DNA from 2 places in the Cryptosporangium aurantiacum genome. Region 1 is predicted to be linked to the other one. Evidence: riboswitches for the same ligand, from Rfam matches in the RefSeq annotation. Region 1 holds a riboswitch; the other holds the start of a gene.
The links. Region 1 has a riboswitch for cyclic di-AMP ahead of BUB75_RS48075 (transglycosylase family protein). Riboswitches for the same ligand answer to the same signal wherever they lie in the genome.
Positions count from the first base shown of each region.

Region 2: linked by a shared signal. The riboswitch ahead of BUB75_RS32165 (C40 family peptidase) and the one ahead of BUB75_RS48075 (transglycosylase family protein) in region 1 are both predicted to bind cyclic di-AMP.

Region 1 is NZ_FRCS01000002.1:265,181-270,419, reverse strand. It holds gene BUB75_RS08100 (AAA domain-containing protein) at 1-511, shown strand, start outside; gene BUB75_RS08095 (MarR family winged helix-turn-helix transcriptional regulator) at 508-954, opposite strand; gene BUB75_RS48075 (transglycosylase family protein) at 1,175-1,915, opposite strand; cyclic di-AMP (ydaO/yuaA leader) riboswitch at 2,067-2,242, opposite strand; gene BUB75_RS08085 (glycoside hydrolase family 6 protein) at 2,548-4,029, shown strand; gene BUB75_RS08080 (MBL fold metallo-hydrolase) at 4,106-4,882, shown strand; gene BUB75_RS08075 (DedA family protein) at 4,879-5,239, shown strand, end outside.
Region 2 is NZ_FRCS01000012.1:158,519-163,757, reverse strand. It holds gene resB (cytochrome c biogenesis protein ResB) at 1-618, shown strand, start outside; gene ccsB (c-type cytochrome biogenesis protein CcsB) at 618-1,643, shown strand; gene BUB75_RS46610 (hypothetical protein) at 1,673-1,825, opposite strand; cyclic di-AMP (ydaO/yuaA leader) riboswitch at 2,169-2,306, shown strand; gene BUB75_RS32165 (C40 family peptidase) at 2,391-3,299, shown strand; gene BUB75_RS32160 (menaquinone biosynthesis decarboxylase) at 3,375-4,820, shown strand; gene mqnP (menaquinone biosynthesis prenyltransferase MqnP) at 4,817-5,239, shown strand, end outside.

The DNA of each region.
Region 1 (5,239 bases):
CCAGGCACCCCCGGTCGCACCGACGCCGCCGGTGAGCTGGTGGGACAAGGAGAGCGTCGAGCCGGTCCAGCCGGTGCGCGCCTCCCAGGCGACCGACCTGACCCGTCAGCTGCCGGTCGTCCCCGAGCCGGCGGAGACAGCGTCTGCCGGGTACCAGGAGGTCGGCGCGATCCGCCCGGAGGAAGCACGCGCGGCGCTGGTCGCGTATCGCTCCCGCGTCGACACGCCGGTCCAGGCCGGCGGCAAGATCGTCGGCTGGGCGTGCTTCTATCCGGACGACTCGATCGAGGCGCTGCGCAACCGGGCGAACGTCGAGGTGATGCGGCAGGAGGAGGCCAGCACCGAGACCGCGGGCTGGCTCACCGCCCGGGAGGCCGCCGCGGTGGTGGCCGCCGCCGAGCAGCGTCGGGACGTGCCGGTCGTCGACCCGGCCATCGGCGAGGTCGGCGTTGCCCGCTACGTCCCCGAAGACCCCGAAAACCCCACCCGCCTCCTGCGAGCAGCCCGCTAACCACCCAGCAGGATCAGAAGGCGGTTGAGGGCGGGCAGTGCCGCGGCCAGCGCGTCGAGGTCGGACTGGTCGAGCTGGTCGGCCGCCGCGAGCGCGATGCGCCGTCGGTGGTCGGTGTAGCCGTCGATCAGGCCGGTCGCGGCCGGGGTCAGCGTGAGCCGCACGGCACGGCGGTTCTCCGGATCGGGGGACCGGTCCAGGTAACCGCCCGCGGTCAGGTCGCCGACCAGCGTGCTCACCGTGTTGGGAGCAGTGCCCAACGCCGTGGCCACGGCTTTCACCCCGATACCCGGTTTGCTCCGCACCACCCGCAGCACCTCCATCTGCGCAGCGGGCAGCGGCTCGTCCGGCAGGTCGCTCCGGGCGGCGCGGCGCAGGGTCCGATGGAGCCGACCGAGCAAGGTGCTCAGCTCGTCGGCGACCGTGCCGGGGGTGGCCGACATGGCGCTCCTTTGTGGTCATCCGGCGGCAGCGCCGCCGAGTTACCACCCGCCGACCTGCGCGAAGAGCCATGATGGCTGGAGCGTCCGGTAGCCCGCAGTCCCCCGTTCAGCCCGAGTGAGTCAGCCGGGTAGACCCGGCCCGGCGCCGGTGAGCCCCGGTCCTGGCGGACCGGGGCTCAGGCGTCACGGGTGATCTGTCATCAGCGAATCGTTCCGAGCACTATCCGATCAGGATTCTCTGCCCCGGGTGGATGACGTTCGGATTCGCCCCGATCACACGGCGGTTCTTCGCGTAGAGCGACTGCCAGCTCACCCGGTGGCCGACGGCGATCAGCACCAGGCTGTCACCGGGGCGGACCAGGTAGCTCGGGAAACGCGGTGTAGCAGTCGTCTGACGCGCGGTCACGTCGAACGGACGCTTCGGGACGAAGTCGCGCAGCTCTGTCGGGCGGGAGAGCGCGGTGACGCTTCTCCGCGGTGCCGCGTTCGTGGTGCGCTTCCGTACGTCCTGTCCGCGGTACGACCGGTTCTCGGTCGATCCGCCGCGCCAGGACTTGGTGGACCGGTGCGACCGGTACCCGGTGTACTCGTTGGTGCTCTTCTCCCAGCTCCGCTTCGAGTACTTCTTGGTGTAACCCTGTCGCTTGTAACTCCGACTGGCCTGGTCGGACCAGCTGCTGCGGTACCGCTTCTTGGTGTATCCCTTGCGGCCGCAGGTAGGCCAGGCGCCGATGCCCTGGCTGCGCAGTACGCGCCTGGCGACGGTGATCTGTTCGGACCGGCTGGCGTTGTGTGCCCCTGCCGCGTACTTACCGCCCCCGTGTGAGCGCCACGTCGACGGGCTGAACTGCAGTCCGCCTTGGTAGCCGTTGCCGGTGTTGATGTTCCAACGCCCGCCGGATTCGCACTGCGCGATCGCATCCCAGTTCACGTCCGCGTGGGCCGGTGATGCACCGGCCACGAGCGGGGTGATTCCCGCTAGGCCGGCAGCCACGGCGAGTGCCAGGCTTCGACCGAGCGGGCTCAGGCGCCCTGGCGCCCGATGCCGTCCGCCCGCACGTGGCGAGCCTTCGGCGCTGAGCTGGGTGGGATGGGAAGACTCCTTAGACATATCCGACCCTCTCCACGCCTACGAGGTGAGCTGTCGGGTTCGGGCTGAGTCGGCCCGGCCACGCGGTGCGTGGCTTCACCCCAAGGCGTCAACTTGCGACACCGGAAGTTGGGTCCCCCGCTCCTGCCCGAGGTTCGAAGTCCTCGTCGCCCGGGGCAGGATTCGGCGTAGCCGGGCGCGAGGTCCGCGGTGAACGGACGAAAAAGACAGAACCACAAAATCGGGTGAATGCCAAGTTACCGCACCGTGATATGCGAAAGGTGTCGCGGTGACCATTAAGGCCCATACCGCTGTCCCGGTTGCACAGCCACCGCTGTCAACGTGCGACACAGCGAATTGGAGTGGTCTATAGGTTTCAGTCCGAATCGGCCGTGTAACCCTAGGGGGTCGGTTCACTCCGTGGCGTAGTGGTCCCTTAACACCTCACTAAGTACCGCCTGTGACAGTGGGCGTTCGTGGTCGTGACCGTGAAAATGAGGTCCATGACCGACGCTCCACGTGCCGGCCTGCTTTCTCGGGCCGGTCTTCGCGCCGGCCCGTACCTCGCTCGGCACCGCCGCGGCAGTGCGAACGGCCGAGCCCTCACCGCAGGAGTAGGCGTAGCCGCGCTCTGCTCCGTGGTGGTGATCGGTGGTACCAGCCTGGTTGCCGCAAACGCCACTAGCGAACCCGACCATTCTTGTGCGGCGGCCTACACCGTGCGCCATACCTGGTCGACCGGCTTCTCCGCCGAGGTCGCCGTCACGAACACCGGCGAAGACCCGGTGAAGAACTGGAACGTCAACTGGTCCTTCGACGGCGGTAAGGCCGTCGTGAAGGGCTGGGAGGGCGAGTGGCAGCAGGACGACGGTCTGGTGACCGTCCGTGCGGGCGAGGACAGCGTCCGGCTGGAGCCCGGCAAGACCCTCACGCTGCGGTTCACCGGCTGGCACCCGCAGGGGAAGGCACCTGACGCCGCCCAGTTCGCTCTGAATGGAGTAAGTTGCCAGGTGGGCGGCGACAAGGAGGAGACGCCGGAGAGCGCCTCGCCGACGCCGTCCTCGATCGCGCTGCCGCCGGGCTTACCCGCGTCTCCCGCGCCGACCGGTAAGCCGACCAAGCCGGCCGCGGGCCCGCTCGGTTCGCTGTTCGTCGACCCCTCGGGTCAGGCCGTCGAGTGGGTGGAAGCGAACTCGGGCGACCCCAGGGCGGCCGTGATCCGCGAGCGGATCGCCGAACAGCCGCAGGCGCACTGGCTCGCCGCGAACAACCCCGGTGAGGTCGAGAGCGACGTGCGGGGCTACACCTCCCGGGCGCACTCCCGCGGCAAGGTGCCGGTGCTGGTGGCCTACAACATGACCAACCGCGACTGCGGTGGTGCGAGCGCGGGTGGCGCCGACAGCGCCGACGGTTACCGCACCTGGATCAACAACTTCGCCGACGGGCTGGGTTCCGGCACGTCGATCGTCATCCTCGAGCCGGACGCGCTCGGGCACCTGACCACGTGTCTCTCCGCCGACCAGCAGCAGGAGCGGCTGGACCTGCTGGAGTACGCGGGCAAGACGATCAAGCAGGCCAGCCCGAAGGCCCGCGTTTTCTACGACGTCGGCCACTCGGCCTGGATCGACGCCGGTGAGGCAGCGAGCCGCGCCAAGCAGGCCGGCGCCGGGCAGTACGGCGACGGCATCGCGCTGAACACGTCGAACTACAACACCAGTTCGAGCGAGGTCTCCTACGGCAAGCGGGTGCTCGCCTCGCTCGGCAGCGGCCAGATGGTCGTCGACACGTCTCGGAACGGCGCCGGACCGGCGGGTGGCGAATGGTGCGACCCGGCAGGCCGCAAGCTCGGGAAGTACCCCACCACCGCGACCGGCGACCCCAAGGTGGCGGCGTACCTCTGGGTCAAGCGCCCCGGCGAGTCGGATGGGTGCAGTGGCTCGGCCGGTTCGTTCATCCCGGAAACCGCGTACGACCTGAGCTCCTGACGGTCGGCCACCACGGCTCCGCGTGCCGCGCGGAGTACCGTGGTGGCAGGTGCGCCGACCGCGGGGAGGAGGGGCAGTGAACAGCGACGCCCCTCTTCCCACGATGCACTTTCTCGGCCATTCGACGGTGTTGGTCGAGACCGAGGGCGTCCGTGTGCTCACCGACCCGGTGCTGCTGCCGCGGGTGGCGAGCGTCCTGCGGCGGGTTGCGGCCCCGCTCGACCCGGCCCTGCACGCGGACGTCGACGCGGTCTGCATCTCGCACCTGCACGCCGACCATCTCGACCTGGCCTCGCTGCGCCGCCTCGGCACCGACACGCTCCTGGTCGTGCCCGAGGGCGCCGGTGAGTTGCTCTACCGCAAGGGCTTCCGGGAGATCGTCGAACTCTCGCCGGGAAAGTTCCACGACGTCGGGCGCGTGCGGATCACGGCCACGCCCGCCGTGCACGACGGTTTCCGGACGCCGTTCGGCCCGCGTGCCCTGGCGCTCGGCTATCTGATCGAGAGCGCGTCGACGCGCGTCTACTTCGCCGGTGACACCGACCAGTTCGACGAGATGGACGATCTGGGGGCCCTCGGTCTCGACGTCGCGTTGATCCCTGTCTGGGGTTGGGGCCCGAACCTCGGGCCCGGCCACCTCGACCCGCGCGGCGCGGCCGAAGCCACCCGGCGCCTCCGCCCCCGGGTTGCGGTCCCGATCCACTGGGGGACGCTGCACCCGTTCGGCATCGGCCGCTGGATGCGAGCGCACCTGATCGATCCGCCGCGGCGCTACGCACAGGCGGTCGCCGAGCTCGGCCTGCCCACCCGCATCCTGCACACCGAGCCGGGGTGCCGGGTGGAGCCGCGATGACCGGGCAGACGATGACGCTCGCGTCCGCCGAGGCGATCGCCACCGCCTGGCCCGACCGCCTCGCCGACGCGGCGTCCGCGAGTTACCCCGTGCTGGTGATCGCGGTGCTGCTCGGCGCGATCGTTCCGGTGATCCCGACCGGGGCGGTGGTCAGCGCCGCGGCGGTGCTGGCCGTGCACAACGGCGGCGTGTCGTTGATCGAAGTGATCGTGCTGGCCGCCGCGTCGGCCTGGCTGGGCGACTGCGCGGTCTACGCGCTCTTCCGCTGGGGCCGACGCGGCGTGACCGGGCTGATCAGCCGCAACCTGCCGTCGCTGTCCGAAGACACACCCGAGGGCAGCGAGCGGCTCGCCGAGA
Region 2 (5,239 bases), on a different contig from region 1:
GAGGGCGCGTTCATCCTCCCGGACGCCAACCAGGACCCGAAGTCGAGCGCCCGGACCCAGGACGTGCAGATGGCGTTCACCGGCTTCTTCCTGCCGACCGCGCCGTCGTCCGGGCCGCCGATCCAGTCGGTGAGCCCGGAGCCGAAGGATCCCGCGGTGACGCTGGTCGGCTACCGCGGCGACACCGGCCTTGACTCCGGCATCCCGCGCTCGGTGTACTCGATCGACCAGAACCAGGTCGACAGCGGCGCGCTGCAGTCGGTCGGGTCGAAGAAGCTCTCGGTCGGCGAGGTCTGGACGCTCGACGACGGATCGACGCTCCAGTTCGTCGGCTACCGCGAGTTCATGACCGTCCAGGTCGGGCACGACCCCGGTGAGATGACCGTGCTGGTCTCGTCCGCGTTCGTGCTGGTCGGCCTGATCGCGTCGCTCACCGTGCGGCGGCGTCGGCTCTTCGTCCGCGCGATGCCCGGCGGCGAGCTGACGGTCGGCGGTCTCGCTCGCACCGACCCGGATCGGTTCGCCGAGGAGTTCCGGCGCCTCGTCGATCGGATCGAGTCGACCGCACGCACCACAGACCCGAAACACCCCGTTTCCGTCGGGAAAGAAGGATCGTGATGACGGACCCCCAGCTCGCCGATCTGTCGAACACGTTGCTCGTCGTCGCGATCGTGGCGTACACGATCGCGATGTTCGGCTACGCCGTCGAGTTCGCGTTCGGACGCAAGGGCGTGGTGGCGGCCCGTGCCGCGGCGCCCGCGCGTGCGAAACGCGTCCTGGTCGGCGCCGGCGGCCCGTCGGAGGACGCTCCGGTGTCCCCGGCCGGTCCGGTGACCCCGCCGGCTGAGCCGCCGCGCACCGCCGGCCGGGCGGCCTGGTTCGGCCGGTTCGGGGTGGCAGCGGCGGTGATCGGCGCGCTGGCCCAGATCGGCTGTCTGGCCGCGCGTGGGTTCGCGGCCGACCGCGTGCCGTGGGGCAACATGTACGAGTTCGTGTCGGTGGCCTGCGTGGTCGGCACCGTGACGTGGCTCGTGGTCTCGGCCCGGCGTCCGGTGCGCTACCTCGGCATGTTCGTGATGCTGCCGGTCGTCCTGCTGCTGGGTCTGGCCGGGACCGTGCTGTACGTCGACGCCGGGCCGCTGATGCCCGCGCTGGACTCGTACTGGCTCTGGATCCACGTCTCGACCGCGTCGATCTCGGTCGGGATCTTCCTGATCGGCGGCGTGCTCTCGGTGCTCTACCTGCTGCGGGAGGGGTACGACCGGCGGATCGCGGCCGGGCGTCCGGCGAAGGCGCCCGGCTTCCCGTTCGGGGTCGGCCGGCACCTGCCCGCCGCGGCCGGGCTGGAGCGGATGACGTTCCGCCTGCACGCGTTCGCGTTCCCGATCTGGACGTTCGCGATCATCTGCGGTGCGATCTGGGCCGAGGCCGCCTGGAGCCGGTACTGGGGCTGGGACCCGAAGGAGACCTGGGCATTCATCTCCTGGGTGGTCTACGCGGCCTACCTGCACGCGCGGGCGACGACGGGTTGGCGCGGACCGCGAGCGGCCGCGATCGCGGTGCTCGGGTTCGTGACGATGATGATCAACCTTTACGTGATCAACTTCGCGGTGTCGGGGCTCCACTCGTACTCGGGTCTGTAGAGCGGCACCTTAATTTTGGAATACGGGATTCAGCGCTCGGGTGGTGTCGGCGCCGGGGCGGGCGGCTGATCGTCCGTTCGGACGGGCTCGTCCCGTCGCCGGTACGCCAGTGCGGCCTCGTAGTCGTCCCCCCGGAGCCAGCCGACGACGACCACGTCTTCGTGCTCGGTCTGCTGCGCCATCGTTTTGTCCCCCTCAGTCCACTTCCTGTTTCCGACAAATTACTACAAATGGACGCTTTGGGGCGGTAGGCATCGGGCGAATCGGCCGCCTCAGGAGTTACCGGCGGCGGGTCCACCGTTCGTCTGTCCTTTGTGGTCGAACTGTTCCGCCGTTCGGCCGAGGGGTCGGCGAAAGCGCATTAAGAATCGCTTAAGCAGACGTTCCGGAGTGGACTAGCTACGGGTTGTCGCCGCCGATTAGGCCTTCATTAGGATTCGGAGGCGAGGCTGGACCAGCCAGTCACAGATGCCTTACCGTGACCCACGAGTTTCCGAGCGTCCGCCGTTCACCAAGGATGGCGTCGGAAATTCGCCGCCGAATCGCAGCGTCACGAAGATCGAGCCGGGGATCCGAGATCTCGGGGTGAATCCGCCGTAGCGCGGTAGGGCAGCTCCCGCCCGAACCCGTCAGCTAACCCGGTAGGCGGTTCCGAGGGGAGTGAGGAGTGCCGCACAGGTGAGATCCGTCCGGACTCACGCTCGTCGTCCCATCGTCCTGGTCAGCGTCATCGCTGCGATTCTCAGCGTGGCTCTGTTACCCGGAAGCGGCGCCAGTGCGGCTCCGTCGCTCTCCGAAGCCGAGAAGCAACTCGATGCTCTCGGCGTGAAGATGGACCGCGTCAACGAGCAGATGAACAGTGCCAAGGTCCAGCTGAAGCGCGTCCAGACGCAGCAGGCCGGGCTGAACCGTCAGCTCGCCGCGTCGCAGGCCAAGCTCGACGCCTCCCAGGCCGAGGTCGGGAAGATCGCAGCCGCGGCCTACCGCGACGGCGGCATGCGGCTCTCGTCGTCGCTCCTCACCAACGGTTCGCCGGCGAATTACCTCGACCAGCTGGCCGCCGTCGAGTGGCTGTCGTCTCAGCAGCGCGACACGATCAACCAGGCGAAGGCGTACCAGGCGAAGTACGACGACACCAAGCAGCGGGTCGACCTCCAGGTCAAGACCGCCGAGCGGCTGAAGAAGCAGCTCGACGATCAGCAGAAGCTGATCAAGAAGGACCAGGACAAGTGGGAGCAGATCCGGCGGACCGCGTACGCCAAGAAGTACGGCTCCGCTCCCGCGACCGTCACGTACAACGGGCAGGCCAGCGGTAACGCCGCGACGGTCGTCCAGTTCGCGATGGCGCAGCAGGGCGAGCCCTACGTATTCGGCGGCTCCGGCCCCGGCTCCTGGGACTGCTCGGGCCTCACGATGATGGCGTGGAAGCAGGTCGGCGTGTCGCTGCCGCACTCGTCGCGTCAGCAGTACAACTCGATCCCACACGTCTCGCGCGGAAACCTGCAGCCGGGCGACATCGTGTTCTTCTACAGCGACCTGCACCACTCCGCGATCTACATCGGTAACAACCAGGTGGTGCACGCGCCCACCGAGGGTCAGACGGTGCAGGTCGAGAGCATCAACAACATGCCGTACGCGGGCGCGGGCCGCCCGTAGCACTACGCATGCCGGCGCCGACCCACCCTCGGGTCGGCGCCGGACGTGTTTCCCGGGCCAGGGATACTGGCTCTCATGGCCCACACCGATCTTCGTGAGTTTCTGAAGCGGCTGGAGAAGGCCGGTGAGCTCAAGCGGATCACCGCACCGGTCGACCCGACGCTCGAGATCAGCGAGATCACCCAGCGGGTGCTGCGGACCGGGGGGCCCGCCCTGCTGTTCGAGAACCCGACGCGCGGCGACATGCCGGTCGTCATGAACGTGTTCGGCACCGAGCGCCGGATGGCGATGGCCCTGGGCGTCGACGCACTGGACGAGATCGGGCAGCGCATCGGCGGCATGCTGAAGCCCGAGCTGCCGCAGGGGTTCAGCGGCCTCCGCGAGGCGCTGGGCAAGGTCACCCAGCTGAAGAACGTCCCCCCGAAGAAGGTGAAGACCGCGCCGTGTCAGGAGGTCGTCTACAAGGACGACGCAGTCGACCTGAACCGGCTCCCGGGCCTGCAGATCTGGCCCGGCGACGGCGGGATCTACCACAACCTGGGCCTGACCCACACGAAGCACCCGCAGACCGGCGTCCGCAACCTCGGTCTCTACCGCCTGCAGCAGCACAGCCACAACACGCTGGGCATGCACTGGCAGATCCACAAGGACTCCACCGCGCACCACGCGGTCGCCGAGCGGCTGGGTCAGCGGCTGCCGGTCGCGATCGCGTTCGGCTGCGATCCCGCGGTCTCCTACGCCGCGACCGCCCCGCTGCCCGGTGACATCGACGAGTACCTGTTCGCCGGCTTCCTGCGCGGCGAACGGGTCGAGATGGTCGACTGCCTGACGGTGCCGCTGCAGGTACCCGCGCACGCGATGGTCGTCCTCGAGGGTTACCTCGAGCCCGGCGAGCGTGCCCCGGAGGGACCGTTCGGCGACCACACCGGGTTCTACACCCCGGTCGAGGACTTCCCGGTACTGCACGTCGAGTGCATGACGATGCAGCGCAAGCCGATCTACCAGTCGATCGTCACGAGCCAGCCGCCCCAGGAGGACGGGCCGATCGGCAAGGCTACCGAGCGGATCTTCCTGCCACTGATCAAGCTGCTGATCCCGGACATCGTCGACTACGACCTGCCGGAAGCCGGCGTCTTCCACAACTGCTGCATCGTCTCGATCGACAAGCGCTTTCCGAAGCACGCGATGAAGGTGATGAACGCGGTCTGGGGCGCCGGGCTGCTCTCGCTGTGCAAGCTCGTGGTCGTCGTCGACGCCGACTGTGACGTCCACGACTACCGGGAGGTCGCGTTCCGGGCGTTCGGCAACGTCGACTACGCCCACGACGTGTTGCTCACCACCGGACCGGTCGATCACTTGGATCACGCGTCCTACCAGCAGTTCTGGGGTGGCAAGCTGGGTGTGGACGCCACCCGCAAGCTCCCCACCGAGGGCTACCACCGTGGGTGGCCGGAGGAGATGCGGATGAGCCCCGAGGTAATCGCGACCGTCGATGCGCGTTGGCGGGAGTACGGCCTGTGACCAGCACCGTCGAGGCGCCGAACAAGGTGAAGGCGTTCCTCCGGCTGGTCATGATCGAACACTCGGTGTTCGCGTTGCCGTTCGCCTACGTGGCGGCGTTGACCGCGATGCGGACCGAGGGTCCTTCCGTTCAGTGGATCACGCTCGTCGTGATCACCGTGGCGATGGTCGCGGCCCGGACGGTCGCGATGGCCGCCAACCGGATCATCGACCGTCGCATCGACGCCCAGAACCCGCGCACCGCCCAGCGCGAGCTGGTGACCGGCGCGTTGTCGGTGCGGTCGGCCTGGGTGGGCTTGATCGCCGCGCTCGTGGTGTTCCTGGCTTCCGCTGCCTGGCTCGGGTGGCTCTGCTTGCTGCTCTCGCCGATCGCGCTGTTCTTCCTGACGATCTACTCGTACGCCAAGCGGTTCACCGAC